Regions from separate parts of the Halomonas sp. IOP_14 genome, predicted to be linked through region 1. Evidence: predicted binding sites of a transcription regulator. Region 1 holds the regulator's gene; each other region holds the start of a gene.

Region 1 (5,295 bases):
AACGCTTTAAAGTACGCCTCTGGTTAGCCGGGCTAGTCATCGCGCTGGGGATTCTGCTGGTATGGCTTGACCCCCGCGGGCCTCAAGACACCAGCATCGATCCCGAAGCACAGGCTCAGGAACCTGGCCACGTGCTGGAAAATGCCGAGATTACCCTATTCGGGGATAACGGCAGTGTCATGCAGTCGCTAAAAACACCGCGCCTTATCCATACCCCGCAGCGCAGCGAAACCTGGACGGAAGAGCCCGAGGCAGTACTGTATGACAGCGAAAACCGTCAGTGGCTGGCCAGCGCCGCTGTAGGCACGCTCAACACCGCTACCCAAGCCCTGCTGCTGTCAGGTTCGGCTCGACTGTTTGCACCAGATGAAGGCTGGCAGCTAGATACCGAGCTACTGCACTATGATGGCCTCGAGCAGCATGCCTGGAGTGACACACCGGTATTGATGCAGCAACCGCCGCAGCAAATGAGCGCTTCACGTATGGACGTTTGGCTTAACACCAGCCAGGTTCGCTTAACGGATAATGTGCGCGGCACGCACCCCCCGGCCACACAACGCTAATAGGAACCGCCATGAAAGCCATGATTTCCCCAGCCCTGCTCTACACTGCACTGTTCGGTTTAGCGATACCTTTATCAGTGTTAGCCCAAACCAACTCATCTTCCCAGGCCCCAGTGGAAGTGGAAGCCGACCGTTTAGATCTTGATCAGCGGGCAGGCACAGCTGTTTATACTGGGGATGTGGACATTCGCCAAGGCGAAATGCAGCTGCGCGGCGAGCGGGTAGAGATCGAACGCAACGACGCGGGCGAACTCTCGACAGCCACCGCTACCGGTGAACGCGCCTACTTGCGCCATCAAGGCGAAGGGCAAGAAGGCCCCACGGAAGGCTGGGCGCGGCGAATTATTTATCACGTCGCCGAGCGTCGCGTAGAGCTGATCGACCAAGCCGAACTGACCCAGCAAGAGGACACCTTTAGTGGCGGTCGCCTTGAGTATTTTATTGACCGAGAAGTGATTCAAGCGCGCTCTGACGTTGATGGCAGCGAGCCCCAGCGCATACGCATGACCCTTCAGCCTGAACAATAGGGAGCCTAGCTGTGGCCACTGCTGACACTGCGCCGATCAAAACCCTTTATGCCCACCACCTGGCTAAAAGCTACAAACGCCGCCGAGTGGTCAAAGACATCAATCTGGAGATATCCCAAGGCAGTGTCGTTGGCCTTTTGGGCCCCAACGGCGCGGGCAAAACCACCTCATTTTATATGATTGTTGGGCTGGTCAAATCCGACGCTGGCAAGGTGGGTATCGACGATGTGGATTTAACGCGCGCCCCCATGCACGAGCGCGCAGCCGCGGGGATTGGCTATCTACCTCAAGAGGCGTCTATTTTCCGCAAACTCTCGGTTGCCGAGAATATTATGGCGATACTCGAGACCCGCAAAGAGCTTAACCGCAGCGACCGCGAACAGCGCCTGGAAGCGCTACTCGAAGACTTCCATATCACCCATATTCGCGACAACCTGGGCATGAGCCTTTCGGGCGGCGAGCGCAGGCGTGTAGAAATAGCCCGCTCGCTAGCCACAGAGCCCGCTTTTATTCTGCTCGATGAGCCTTTTGCGGGCGTTGACCCCATCTCGGTAGGTGAGATTAAAACCATCATTCGTGCACTGAAACAGCGCCATATCGGCGTGCTGATCACCGATCACAACGTGCGTGAAACACTAGACATTTGCGATATCGCCTATATCGTCGGCGATGGGCAAATCATCGCCAGTGGCTCGCCCGCCTCGATTCTCACCAACCAAAAAGTAAGGGATGTGTATTTGGGCGCCGATTTTCGCCTGTAATGTTTTTGCCTTAATCGCCCCTAAATAGCGCTTTAAAACAACTTTACGACCAATGGCATGCTTATTGCACTTGCGCCAAGCACTCACTCGCACTAGGGTGGAGCATTCTGATTAACGAGTGGTTCTCAGATGGTCATGAAAGCTTCTCTCCAACTGCGTATCGGCACACAGCTGACCATGACGCCCCAGTTGCAGCAGGCCATTGCGCTGCTGCAACTCTCTACGCTGGATCTTCGTCAAGAAATTCAGCAGGCCCTCGATGCCAATCCCATGCTGGAGCAGGAAGATGAATTTAGTGAACAGGCTGTCAGCGAGCCTAAGGAAGAAGAGTGGTCAGAGAGCATCCCTACTGAGCTCTCGGTAGATAGCGACTGGTCAGATACCTATCAAGATATGGGAAGCCAGGGGGGCAGCAGCAGCGAAGGCCCCGACTTTGAGCGCCAGGCAGCCGGGCAGAGCCTTCATGGCCACCTGCTGTGGCAACTCGCCATGACCGATTTTAGCGCTCGCGAGCAGCTTGTCGCGGAAAGTTTAATCGACGCGCTAGACGCCAACGGCTACCTGACCCAGCCGCTCAACGACATCCGTGAAGGGCTTCGTGCCCAGGGCATTGACGGGCTAAGCCAGCGCGAAGTGGAAACCATTCTACTCAAGCTCCAGCAGTTTGAGCCGACCGGCATATTTGCCCGTGACTTGCGTGAATGCTTGATGCTGCAGCTCGCCGCTCTCCCCGATGATACGCCACTGCTGGTTCCCGCCCGCCGCTTGGTGCGGCAGTTTCTCGAAGCGCTTGGCAAAGACGATATGCGTCTGCTGAAACGCCGTCTAGGGCTCGACGACGAACAGCTGGCCGATGTCATCCTGCTTATTCGCAGCCTAGACCCACGCCCAGGCAGCGCCTACGGCGACACCGATGACAGCTATGTCACCCCCGATCTAGTCGTCCGCCACGATAATGAAGGCTGGCATTTAGAGCTCAACCCCGAGGCCCTGCCACGGCTGCGCATTCAGCCCGACTACGCCAGCTTGATTAAGCGTGCGGATAAAAGCGATGACAACCAGTTTCTCAAAGAGCACTTGCAGGAAGCGCGCTGGTTGATCAAGAGCCTCTCTAGCCGAAACGATACGCTGCTGCGTGTTGGTCGCGAGATCATTACCCGCCAGATTGGCTTTTTAGAGCACGGCGAAGAAGCCATGAAACCACTGATACTGGCCGACATTGCCGAAGCCGTGGAGATGCACGAGTCGACTATTTCACGGGTAACGACGCAAAAATATATCCATACACCCCGTGGTGTGTTTGAACTCAAATACTTTTTCTCAAGCCAGGTGAGCGGTCAAGATGGTGACAGCCACTCCAGCACCGCCATCCGTGCACGACTCAAGAAACTGATTCAAGAGGAGCCGCCCGGCAAGCCGCTTTCAGACAGCCGCTTAGTGACGCTATTAGGCGAAGGAGGGATTCAAGTGGCGCGTCGTACGGTGGCGAAATACCGTGAAGCCATGGGCATTCCCTCTTCCAGTGAACGGCGTCGTTTGCGCTAACTTCGTTAACGTTTCAGGGAAACTCTCGACAAGGGCTTTGCAACGCGGCAAAAAGGGTTACAATCGAAGTACAGTCCGATGGATAAGGAGCACGTCAATGCAAGTAAATATCACTGGTCATCACGTAGAACTGACTGACGCCTTGCGTGACTATGTCAACGAGAAGCTTGAGCGTGTAGAGCGCCATTACGACAATATAACTACGGTGCAAGTCACCTTATCAGTGGAGAAAGAGCGCCAGCAGGCCGCCTGTACGCTGCACGCCGCAGGTGCTGACTTACATGCGGAAGCCCTAGACAGTGATATGTACGCCGCTATCGACGCACTAGCGGACAAAATCGACCGTCAACTCGTTAAACACAAGGAAAAAGCACAAGCTCGCGCCCAAGGCGCCGGTGTGCGTTAATTCAATGACGTTGGAAACCATACTCCCCCCGGAACGCGTTCTGTTCGACGTCCCCGGGGGCAGCAAAAAAAGGGTGCTGGAGTTTTACAGCACCTTTATCGCCCAAAATATCCCCAGCCTGGACAGCCAAGAAGTGTTTAGCCGTTTAATCGGCCGCGAGCGCTTAGGTAGTACGGGTATTGGTAACGGCGTGGCTATTCCTCATGCGCGTAGCCCCCACTGCAACGCCCCTATCGCTGGATTTTTGAAACTGGCTGAAGCGATCGATTTTGACGCTATCGACGGCGACCCGGTAGATCTGGTGTTTGTCCTGTTGGTACCCGAAGAGGCAGATGACACGCATCTCTCACTACTGGGTCAGGTAGCGACCATCATGAATGATGCGGACACGCGCCAGCAACTGCGTAAAGCAGCCAGCCAGCGCGAACTGCTTGAGCTGATTACCGCCAAAATTCGCGAGCAATCAGCGGCCTAAGGGTCTGAAACCCTGTTCAGGGCAGATCACAGCAGGTTATCCGCTCACCACCCTCAACGCAGCTTGATCAAAGCAAAGAGAGACTCTATGCAACTGGTGATCATTAGCGGCCGCTCCGGGTCAGGTAAATCTATCGCCTTGCAAGCGCTGGAAGATCTTGGCTACTACGCGATTGATAACCTCCCAGCTATGTTGCTGGGGTCGTTGGTGGATGAACTGCGTGACCAGGGCGACCGAGCACATTTAGCGGTGAGTATTGATGCCCGCAATTTGCCGGGAGCTCTGGAGCGCCTGCCCTCTTTATTAGACGAGTTGCGCCAGCGTAAAATCGACTTTCAAGTTATTTACCTGACCACCGATGCGCGCATACTGCTTGAGCGTTACTCAGCAACGCGTCGCCGTCATCCGCTGACCCGCGATAGCGAAATGACGCTGGAAGAGGCGATCAATAAAGAAGAGACGACGCTAGAGGATATTCGCGATCTGGCCGATCTATTGATCGATACATCACGATTATCGGTGCACGATTTACGCCGTCGCATTACCGACCAAGTAGCCCATCAGCGGCGCGACAAGCTGACGCTAACGCTGGAATCGTTTGGGTATAAACGCGGCGTACCGTTAGACGCCGACCTGGTCTTCGATGTGCGCTGCCTGCCAAATCCGTACTGGGATCCAACGCTGCGCCAGTTCACTGGCCGCGACGCGGAAATCGTGGCTTTTTTGAACAGCTATCCGATTGTTGATGCCATGAGCGACGACATCTTGGCCTGGCTAGAGCGTTGGCTACCCGCTTACCAGAATAGCCAACGTAGCTACATGACTATCGCGATTGGCTGTACTGGTGGCCAGCACCGCTCGGTCTATATGGCCGAGAAGTTAGCGGAAAAATTGACTCCTAGCATGGGCGAAGTTCAACTTCGCCACCGCGAACTGGGTCTGCACTACACCATAAGCGAACAGTTGGCCGCTCCCCTCGTCAGCGCTTCCACACCTAACGAGCGGCCAGAGACCTCTT
Region 2 (5,295 bases), on a different contig from region 1:
ATAACGCTGAGCCAGCGGCAGTTCGGTGGCGGGCTCGCAGGTTAAAATTTCGCCATCGCAGCGCACTTCGTAGGTTTGCGGGTCGACGGTTAGTTCTGGGCAGGCATCGTTTAGCTTCATATCCTTTTTGCGCACTTGGCGCACGTTTTTGCACGCCGCCAGTTCGCTATTTAGCCCCAGTGTCTCTTTGATGCCCGCATCCAGCGCGGCCTGGCTGACAAAGCTGAGCCGGGTTTGGCTGGCCGCACGGCCAAAAGCGCCGAACATATAGCGGTAATGCACCGGCTGCGGGGTGGGAATCGAGGCATTAGGATCACCCATGGGCGCCGCCGCAATCATGCCGCCTTTGATCATCATCGCTGGCTTGACGCCAAAGAAGGCCGGTTTCCAAAGCACCAGATCCGCCAGCTTACCGACTTCGATGGAACCTACTTCGTGAGCGATGCCGTGAGTGATCGCCGGGTTGATGGTGTACTTGGCGATATAGCGCTTGGCGCGAAGGTTATCGGCACCCAGGGCTTCGTCTTCCGGCAACAGGCCGCGCTGCACCTTCATTTTATGGGCGGTTTGCCAGGTGCGGCAGACCACCTCACCGACCCGCCCCATGGCTTGGGAATCCGAGGCAATCATCGAGATCACGCCCAAATCGTGGAGGATATCCTCAGCGGCGATGGTTTCCCGGCGAATGCGTGAGTCGGCGAAGGCCACGTCTTCAGGGATATTGGGATCCAGGTGGTGGCACACCATCAGCATATCGAGGTGTTCGTCGATGGTGTTGACGGTGTAGGGCCGCGTTGGGTTAGTGGATGACGGCAGTACATAGGCTTTCGAGCAGGCAGTGAGGATATCTGGGGCGTGTCCACCACCAGCACCTTCGGTGTGGTAAGTATGGATACAGCGCTCTTTGAACGCGGCCAGGGTGTCTTCCACAAAGCCCGATTCGTTTAGGGTGTCGGTGTGGATCGCCACCTGCACATCATAGGCATCAGCGACGTTAAGGCAGTTATTGATCGAGGCAGGCGTGGTGCCCCAATCTTCGTGCAATTTGAGGCCCATGGCGCCTGCTTGGAGCTGGAGCTCTAGGGACTCAGGCAGGCTGGCGTTGCCTTTGCCCAGAAAGCCGATATTCATGGGCATATCGTCCACCGCTTGCAGCATCTTACCGATGTGCCAAGCGCCGGGGGTACAGGTGGTTGCGTTGGTACCAGTCGCCGGACCGGTGCCACCGCCCAGCATGGTGGTCACGCCGCTCATCAGCGCTTCTTCGACCTGCTGAGGGCAGATAAAGTGGATATGGGAATCTATACCGCCCGCGGTCAGGATCTTACCTTCGCCGGAGATGATTTCGGTGCCGGGGCCAATGACGATTTCAACATCAGGTTGTACGTCAGGGTTGCCCGCTTTTCCAATCGCGGCGATGCGGCCATTTTGAATACCCACGTCGGCTTTGACGATACCCCACCAATCCAGAATCAGCGCGTTGGTAATCACGGTATCCATTACCGTGTCGTCGGCGCGCTGGCTTTGACCCATGCCGTCGCGGATGACTTTGCCGCCGCCGAACTTCACTTCATCGCCGTAGTGGGTGGCATCCTGTTCGACTTCGATCCAAAGCTCGGTATCGCCCAGGCGCACGCGGTCGCCCACCGTGGGGCCATACATATCGGCGTAGGCTTGCCGACTGATCTTGTTAACCGGTTTCATTGTTTACCTCCGTCGAGCGCGCCCATGACATCGCCGCGAAAACCGTAAATTTCTCGCTTGCCGACATAGGGAATCAACGTGACTTCGCGGGTCTGGCCAGGCTCAAAGCGAATCGCCGTGCCTGCGGCCACGTCCAGACGAAAGCCTCGGGTTTTATCGCGATCAAACACCAGCGCCGGGTTAGCTTCGGCGAAGTGGTAGTGGGAGCCGATCTGGATCGGGCGGTCGCCGGTATTGGCCACCTCGACGCTAATCCGCTCACGCCCCGCGCACAGCTCGATATCACCTTCTTTTAACTTGTACTCACCGGGAATCATTTGGTTGCTCCTTTGTTTTTTTGTGAGGTGTTAGGCGAGAGGTGTGAGGTGTAAAGAGAGAGGTATGAGGGGTGCGTAACCCACTACTACTCACCCCTAACTATTCACTCCTCACCCCTCACAATCCACCCCTCACTCCTCACAATTAACCCCTCACACAATTGGCGTATGGACAGTGACCAGCTTGGTGCCGTCGGGGAAAGTGGCTTCCACCTGCACTTCGTCGACCATCTCGGCGACACCGTCCATCACATCCTCACGGCTAAGGATTTCGCGACCATAGCTCATTAAGTCCGCTACGCTGCGGCCATCCCGGGCGCCTTCCATAATCTCGAAGCTGATCAGCGCCACCGCTTCCGGGTAATTGAGTTTTAAACCACGCGCCTTGCGGCGCTCCGCCAATTGGGCGGCTGAGAACAGCAGCAGCTTGTCTTTGTCTCTTGGGGTTAATTCCATGGAATGTGTCTCCAGCAGTGCATCGCAGTGATGCTAATTAGGTTAGCCAAATTCGTGGTGTATGTGCTTCACGCTCGATCCAGCGGGGGCGCAGCAGTTGCCAAGCCTGTTCGCATAACGCCCAGGCTTCGTTACGCGAGTTGCCTAAATAGCGCAGCAGCAGAACACCGTGGCGGACGGTGACCGCCCAGCGCGGGTTATCCGGCAGCGCTTCACGCAAGGCTTCAATGGCAGCAGGCGCGTCGGCAATCCCCACTGCCCAGAGCGTGGCCTGCACCGTGGCACCGCCCTGCCCCCAGCGCCCGGCAAAGCGTGGGTGTAGTGGGTCTAGCGGTTGGCGCTCTAGCCACAGCGGTTTGCCATCCAGGGTTAAGCGGAAGTGCTGCTCAATACGCCCGGAAACATAGGGTAAGTCGCTGGCCGGGCGGCCCAGTGCCATCACTTCCCAGCCCAGGCAACGGGCGCTGCCGTGAAGGTCAATTTGGGTGCGCTGTTCACCCTTGGAACCATCAAAGGCGATGGTCTCCTGGGGCAGCCACTCCAGAGTCGCGCCATTTTCAACGCTCAACCGGGTATGCTGCGTCCATGCCACGCCCTGGCTGTCGGCTTTATAGAGTTTATTGGCAGCCGGAGTCGTCAGCAGCGCATGGGCACCGCTCTCTACATGGGCACTAATGGTAAGCGCATCGCCGCTGACTAACCCGCCCGGCGGGTGAAGCACATAAACATGACAAGCCTCACTACGCCCTTCGGGATAGAAAGGGCGCTGCACCCGCAGTGGTCCCTGATGACGCGCCTGCACCATGCGAGTAGCACTGCCCCGATGAGCGAAGGTGAGTGCTAACGAAGCTGCCCAATGGCGGCCTGCATCGAAGCGGTGGCCAGAGGCAATGTGTGGTTTGGCGAGTTCGCACAGGATCATGGGTTGCTACCGCTTCCTTTTCACTAAGCCTTTGACATAGGTAAGCAATTAATGCGCCAAAATGGTGAAAAGCCCTGCTGCGCGGTCAATGGTAGGGATGAACGGCGGTGACTGGCAGTGCTACGCATCTAGGCGCACCAAAACAGCACCACATCAGACCTCAAATGCACCAAATAAATGCACTCACTACTTGCTTAGTGCTCAGCCTGCACTCACTCTTCACACCATTACTGCACAACGACCCGGTCACGCCCACCGCGCTTCGCTTCATAAAGGGCCTGATCAGCACGCTGCAGGGAGTGGTGATAGTCTGGGTGACCATCGTGAAGCGTTACACCCACGCTAATCGTCACGTTAAGCAGCGTATCGGCACCGGCGAGCATCGGCTCCTTAGCCACCGATTGGCGTAAACGCTCAGCAAATAACCGGCTGCCGTCATGGTCAGTATTGACCAGCACAATCAAAAACTCCTCGCCGCCCATGCGAAACACGTAATCACCCCCACGGGTGGAGCGATCAAGGATGCTCGCCACCTGCTGCAGCACGTTGTCGCCGGCGTCGTGCCCATGGGTATCGTTGATCGATTTGAAGTGATCGATATCTACCATCAACAGCGCAAAGCAGTGCTCCGAGTGGCGGGCAATGTCTATTTCGCGACTAAGCACCACTGACAAAAACTTGCGGTTGAGCAACCGGGTTAAGCTGTCGCGCCCTGCATCCAAACCGGAGGCGCGCTCTAATACATTGTCGAGCAGCATCAACACCGTACGGGCGGCATCACGAATCTCGCCCAGCGCCTTAAGTCGCTGGCTAGCATCTTCATGCATCAGCACTTCCAGCCACTCACGATCCACTTGCTGAATATGGAGTGAAATAGTGGCAATCTCCGGCACGCCCTCGAACGCATGGCACGCTTTATGGAAGTACCACAGACCAAAATCGGAATTGGATAACCGCGGCAGCGTGGCGATATCCTGCTGGGCAGCTATGGCAAACATCAGCGCATTCTCCCAATTCAACAACGCCGAACGCTGGCGTTCACGCTCGTCGCCAATGCTCTGGGTGAGTGAAAACAGCTTGTACGCCTCTTCAGTGCGCGCATTACGGTCACTGGCCACCGAGTAGGCGTGGCTCATGATTTCCATGGCCATATCAATATGATCGGAGACGTACACCGAGGCATCCCCCGGCGATAGCGGGCTTTTGAACGTGGCGTTGATCTGTTGATAAAACACCTGCTTAAGCTGCCGCGCTCCACTTAGCACCAGGTTGACCGGAATATCGATGCGGGCATGCACCTGCCCCACTTTTTCCTGCTGCTCAACCAGGGACTCAAAATCGGCGTGCTCAACGGCAAACATGGCCTTCAGCCAGCGCTGCATTGAGGGGTGTAAACGCTGCTCCACTTGATCGTTGGAGAGAAACAGCGAAGCATGCGGGTCTTCCAACATCACCCGGTAAAAGTGGTCAGCAAAGCTTTGCCCGTGGTGCTCTACCAACGTCTCGACTGCTTGCCGCAACGGTTTGGGCGTACGCTCCAGAAGCGCTTGCCACTCGGCGGCGAGCTGATGTTTATCTTTATAGCGCATACCCCACCTGCTTCTTATTGATCAACAGCCAATATTACACGCAAAGCATTTTCGTCAACCCAACACAGAGCAGGGTTTTAGCGAATAAACCCACAAGCGGCTCGCATGGCGGCGCGGCAGCGGTGCTTCGCCATACTATAGGGCCAATCGGTAAGCGAGTGACGCTCCAAAACATAACCAAGGCCTGTTGATGCCTTACCTGGCGTAGAGGTACGTGAGTAGCGCACTTTGCGCTTACTCCCGCCATAACTCAGGCTCCCCTTTTCAGCTCACCTCAGCGTCTTTTATCCGCTTGACATTTCATGAA
Region 3 (5,295 bases), on a different contig from region 1:
CTAATACGCCCAAGCGTAGACGACTGGCTTAGATTGTCGATGCTCACAAAAGTGGCGGCAATCATGGGGCTATAGCGCGTGAGCTCTGGATTGCTGGCAACCATCTGCTCGGCAGCGGCATGAACCAATTCAGAGAGATCGGGTTCCGGTTCGGCGGGCGTGTTGTTAGCATTGCCCAGCGCGCTGCAACCAGCCAGTAACAGTAGCGTTATGCCCATGGTCATCCCACGGGTAGCATGGCCGATAGAGCGAGCGCGCCAAGTAGTTAAAAGTGTCATCAGCATGAAATTACCACGTATCAGTAAGGGGAACGGAGGGTGTGGTAGGTGCCTGAGGCACGCGATGAGGGGCATATTGACGACGGTCACCGGCATTGATGTAGTAAATGTTGGACGAAGAGTAGAGAATTCGTTCGCCATCGATAATTTGCGTGGTCACGATGATCTCTTCGTCACCGGTGTATGTCCAACTACCGCTGGTGGTATCGGCAAGCATGCCGGCGGGGATTAATCCCAGCGCAGGTTCGCTCCACTGATTAAACGGAATCGTGGCTACCGCAATGCCCGCGGTGAGTGCGGTAAAAGCGCCAACCGGTGGGCGGATAAAGCCGCGGTCACGGTGCTCGACAACTTCGACGTCGATAGTGATATTGGCGCTGTTTGCAGTGGGGACGGTGGTAAGGTTAGCGCCCCGTGACACCAGTTCGCTGGTCAGCAGTGCGCGAAAGCCACGCCCAAATTCACCGCCACTGTAGGCGTGCAGTGCTTCACTGTCTGACTCGCTGATGTGTAAATCGCGATTGCGAACGCGCTCGCGTTGTAAAATGCTGGTAGCTTCATGGCGGGCCAGCACATCCCAGTGGTGAGCTGCCTGCATACGTTGCTGTTCGGTATAGGGGTAGGTAGTGGCGATCGGCGCTTGAGATGTGTTGGCATAAAAGCAGCCGCTAAGCATTAAGCTTGCCAGCCCCAAACTAACAGGACGTATGAAATAGGGTAATGGAAATAATCGGGGACGGGTGCGCACCTGCTGGTTCCTTTTTCGCTACAAAACGGCTTTTGATAGACTATGTGCTTTGCTTAGTTTGCCATGCCTAATTCGACGTATCTAATTCATCATACCTAGCAAGATCGGCCACGAGGTTAAAAACTTGAATGAGCGATAATGCCAATGCTTGAAGATCACCGCGGCGGTCCGCGCCATGATTCGCTGATGTCGGCCTATCATGAAAGTGATAGCGGTAGCGGTTGGATGATCAGTTATCTCGATATCATGACCTTGTTGGTGGCTCTGTTCGTGGTCATTATCGCCGCTGCAGGGCCGGTTATTCCTCAATTGAACCAGAAGGATAGTGTGAGCGAGGACGCGAGCACATCCTCGCCTACTTTGGGAGTCCCCCTGCCTGAAGCATTGGCCCAGGTAAGCCATGAGCGTGAGAGTGTCGCCCGGTGGAGCAGTGCAGGATTGAACCCCATGGCGATTAGTGCGGCACTTGGCGTGGCAGGGCTGCCCAAGCTGGCCGATCTTCCTCGACGAGTCAGCTTCGGTGTTCCACCGCTTTTGGCAGCACCATTGCCGCCTGCTGAGCCGGTTATTTCTTTACCAAAACTACTGATGCCCGCGGGCAGCGATGATTTTACATCGCCCTTAGCTGACTACATGGTGGTGTTAACCGACCACCCCCCGGCAAATGTACAAGCGGTGAGCGATGAGTCAGTAGCGGGGGCGACTGCGCTAAATCAGGCGCTTTCGGAACGCGTTGAAGAGTCTACCTATTTGCCCGACCTGGAGGGTGTTGAAGTATCGCGGGTGGCTGAGGGGATTAGCCTGCGTGTACAGGATCAACTGCTGTTTCCCTCTGCCACGGCTGAGCTAACCAACGATGGGTCGTCACTAGTGAGCAGTTTGCTCGAGACTATTCAGCGCTACGATGGCGAAGTGTGGGTGGAGGGCCATTCGGACAGCCAGACCATTAGCACCGAGGAGTTCTCATCTAACTGGGCGCTGTCGAGTGCTCGTGCCATTGCCATTGTGGAAGCGCTGGAAGCGGCGGGCGTGGATGCTGAACGCCTTCGCGCAGTCGGCTTGGCAGCAACAAAACCGCTAGAGAGCAACGCCACCGCGGAAGGGCGTGCACGTAATCGGCGGGTTGAGGTGGTGATTCATGTGGAGTAAGGGGCAGTTAATAGAGGAGTAAATAGCTGCTCAGCTATAAGGAAAATGTCATTGCGAGAAGCGCAGCGACGCGGCAATCTGATTTGTCAGTGATAGCTAACCCCGAGATTGCTTCTCTATGTTTGCAATGACGGCAACATGATCGCCACGCTTCGCTCGCGATGACATAAGAGGGGCAATGACATAGAAAAAAGCCCGCCGGGGGAGGCGGGCATTAAAGGGCTTGGCTCACTGCAGTCCACTGGCATCAGGTGAGGGGGTGTACAGGGTTGCCAGTGAGTACAATATCAGTATAGCTATTTATTAAGCGTTGCCAAGTGCGGTAAAGCTTTTTTTACTTTTTATCATCTTAGTTATCGCTAATGCTTATTCTGAAAGGGGCTGTACAAAGCGCACCGATCTGCTTCATGCACTTTTGTGGTGCGTTTTAACTGCCTCTTTTTGGTGCTTGCAAGTACTCTGATTTATTTATCCCGTCAAATTCCACGTAACCCTCTGTTGAATAGACACTTCTCTGTTTTGGCTTATTAATTGCTATGCTTTACGTAGCAATTAATAGCTGGTCATAGTAGTTAATAGCTGGCCATAGCTATTTAGGCGTTCTAGACATGACGTCTTAACGAAGCGTTAAGGCCGAAGAGAGGTAGTGCTATGCCTGAACCCGCTCGTCTTTCAGCGTCAACCCCTTCGGTTGATCCGGCTCTGCAGCCGCGGCTTGTCTTGACCGATTTAGATGGCTCACTGCTCGACCATCACAGTTATGACTTCAGCCCTGCTGCTCCCTGGCTTGCCCGCTTAAAGCAAATGGGGGTGCCGGTGGTTCCGGTGACCAGTAAAACCCGTGCCGAACTGATACCGCTGCGCGAAGCGCTGGGCCTCACGGCAACCCCATTTATTGCTGAAAATGGTGCGGTTATTGGTCTCCCCCCTGGCTGGTGTCATGCACGCTTAGACCGTCCAGGCAGTGGCCGTGATGGTGTCGTTATCAAACATCCTGGTGTGGATATTGGCTTTATACGTGCCCGATTAAAGGTGTGGCGTGAACGCTTGGATATTCGCTTTACCCGCATGGGAGAGATGAGCGTAGCTGAGGTGATGGAGCTTACCGGGCTCGACGCAGTTCGCGCCCGGGATGCTCGGCAGCGGGAAGGTAGCGAACCGTTGTTGTGGGAAGACTCGGCCGCGGCCCTTGAGACGTTTCGCGCCGCTTTAGAGGGGGATGGCTTACAGCTTACTCAAGGTGGGCGCTTTTGGCATGTAATGGGGCGCTCCGCCGATAAGGGCAATGCCGTCGAGTGGCTGGTTAAACGCTTCACGGCATTAAGAGGGCGAATGCCTCTTTCATTGGGTTTGGGAGATGGGCCAAACGATATCACCATGCTCGAAGCAGTGGATCAAGCGGTCGTGATACGAGGTTGTCACGACTTAGCCGTAGAACCCCGCAACGCTTCGCTCTATCGCACGGATGCCACAGGGCCAACTGGCTGGGCTGAGGGAGTGGCCTACTGGTGGGGGCGAGATGACCGCCGTTTAGCGACGGCGGAAAAGGGCGATGCCGCTCTCCTTTGAGTACAGTTATTTGAGTCCAGTACTTTGACCCCAGTTCTATGAATCCAGGGAGGTAAGTGAATGAGTGACTTTCATCAAAACGGAATTATTACCGACTTTCACAACCTTACCCGGCGCTCGGTGGAGGCGCTTGAACAAGAGCTGTGCCAGTTTGCTCGACGACGTCCAATGGGGCTGATTCTACCGTCGCTGTTTTCGGAGCTGGAAGGGCCAGCGCTGTCGGCGATCGTCGATGAGCTGGTTAAAGTCCCTTATCTCAACGAGATTGTCATTGGCCTGGATAGAGCCGATCGCGAGCAATTTTTATATGCTCGGGAGTTTTTCTCACGCCTGCCGCAACACACGCGCATCTTATGGAACGATGGCCCACGGCTGCGCGCCCTGGATGCGGAGCTGGAAGAGCACGGTTTAGGCGCTTTAGAGCCTGGGAAAGGGCGCAATGTATGGTATTGCGCAGGCTATATGCTGTCGTCAGGGCGCTCGACGGTGGTAGGGCTTCACGACTGCGATATTTTGACCTATGAGCGTGGGCTGCTTGCGCGCTTGATGTATCCGGTGGCGCACCCCAATTTCAATTACAGCTTCTGCAAAGGTTATTACCCCCGTATTGCCGAGGGCAAACTGAATGGGCGCGTCTCACGGCTGTTAGTCACACCGCTGCTGCGGGCGCTTAAAACTGTCTGTGGGCCGATGCCCTACCTTGATTACCTGGATAGCTTTCGCTACCCACTGTCAGGTGAGTTTGCGATGCGCAGCGAAGTGCTTGAGGGGATTCGTATGCCTGCGGATTGGGGGCTGGAAATTGGCGTTTTGTCGGAGTTACAACGCAACTACTCCCTGCGCCAGCTCTGCCAGGTAGATATTGCCGATGCCTACGACCACAAGCATCAGCCGGTTAGCGAAGATGATCCTGATAGCGGCTTAAACCGCATGAGCCTGGATATTTCAAAAGCGCTCTATCGCAAACTAGCCACCCAGGGGGTTACCTTTAGCAGCGAAGACTTCCGCACGCTTAAAGCTACCTACTACCGCTTTGCGCTGGATTTGATCGAAGCCTACGACCACGATGCGACGATGAACGGCCTAAGCCTTGATCGCCACAGCGAAGAGCAGGCCGTGGAGCTGTTTGCCAGTAACCTGCTCGAAGCGGGCAATCTTTTTATGGATAACCCACGTGAGCGACCCTTTATCCCCAGCTGGAACCGTGTTCAGGCCGCGGTGCCAGATCTGCTCACGCGTATGCACGAAGCGGTAGAGCTGGATAACCAAGGTAAGGTTTAGCGCCTATTCATATGTCATTGCAAGGAGCCTACTCATATGTCATTGCGAGGAGCGCAGCGACGCGGCAATCTCGATCTGCGATGGCAGGTAACCTCGAGATTGCTTCACTGCGTTCCCAATGACAACACCGCGATCGCCACGCTTCGCTCGCGATGACACCCATTTGTCATTGCAAGGAGCCTACTCATATGTCATTGCGAGGAGCGCAGCGACGCGGCAATCTCGATCTGCGATGGCAGGTAACCCCGAGATTGCTTCACTGCGCTCGCA

Evidence for each region. Region 1 encodes sigma-54, which starts transcription at its own class of promoters, with help from an activator protein. Its sites were predicted from a motif close to TGGCACNNNNNTTGCTNT; they were not measured.
Region 2: the regulator sigma-54 is predicted to act here: its motif matches at 3,441-3,458, upstream of K7H09_RS13795 (urease accessory protein UreD).
Region 3: the regulator sigma-54 is predicted to act here: its motif matches at 2,696-2,713, upstream of K7H09_RS10445 (HAD-IIB family hydrolase).

What each region holds. Positions count from the first base shown of each region.
Region 1 covers NZ_JAINWD010000004.1:86,962-92,256, forward strand. Annotated here, with positions in the region: gene lptC (LPS export ABC transporter periplasmic protein LptC) at 1-563, shown strand, start outside; gene lptA (lipopolysaccharide transport periplasmic protein LptA) at 575-1,090, shown strand; gene lptB (LPS export ABC transporter ATP-binding protein) at 1,102-1,851, shown strand; gene K7H09_RS04970 (RNA polymerase factor sigma-54) at 1,981-3,396, shown strand; gene hpf (ribosome hibernation-promoting factor, HPF/YfiA family) at 3,494-3,802, shown strand; gene K7H09_RS04980 (PTS sugar transporter subunit IIA) at 3,807-4,277, shown strand; gene rapZ (RNase adapter RapZ) at 4,365-5,295, shown strand, end outside.
Region 2 covers NZ_JAINWD010000018.1:29,003-34,297, reverse strand. Annotated here, with positions in the region: gene ureC (urease subunit alpha) at 1-1,704, opposite strand, end outside; gene K7H09_RS13805 (urease subunit beta) at 1,701-2,021, opposite strand; gene K7H09_RS13800 (urease subunit gamma) at 2,175-2,477, opposite strand; gene K7H09_RS13795 (urease accessory protein UreD) at 2,515-3,399, opposite strand; gene K7H09_RS13790 (diguanylate cyclase) at 3,627-4,988, opposite strand.
Region 3 covers NZ_JAINWD010000010.1:155,670-160,964, forward strand. Annotated here, with positions in the region: gene K7H09_RS10430 (FlgO family outer membrane protein) at 1-224, opposite strand, end outside; gene K7H09_RS10435 (hypothetical protein) at 289-954, opposite strand; gene K7H09_RS10440 (OmpA family protein) at 1,165-2,175, shown strand; gene K7H09_RS10445 (HAD-IIB family hydrolase) at 2,827-3,744, shown strand; gene K7H09_RS10450 (hypothetical protein) at 3,805-5,025, shown strand.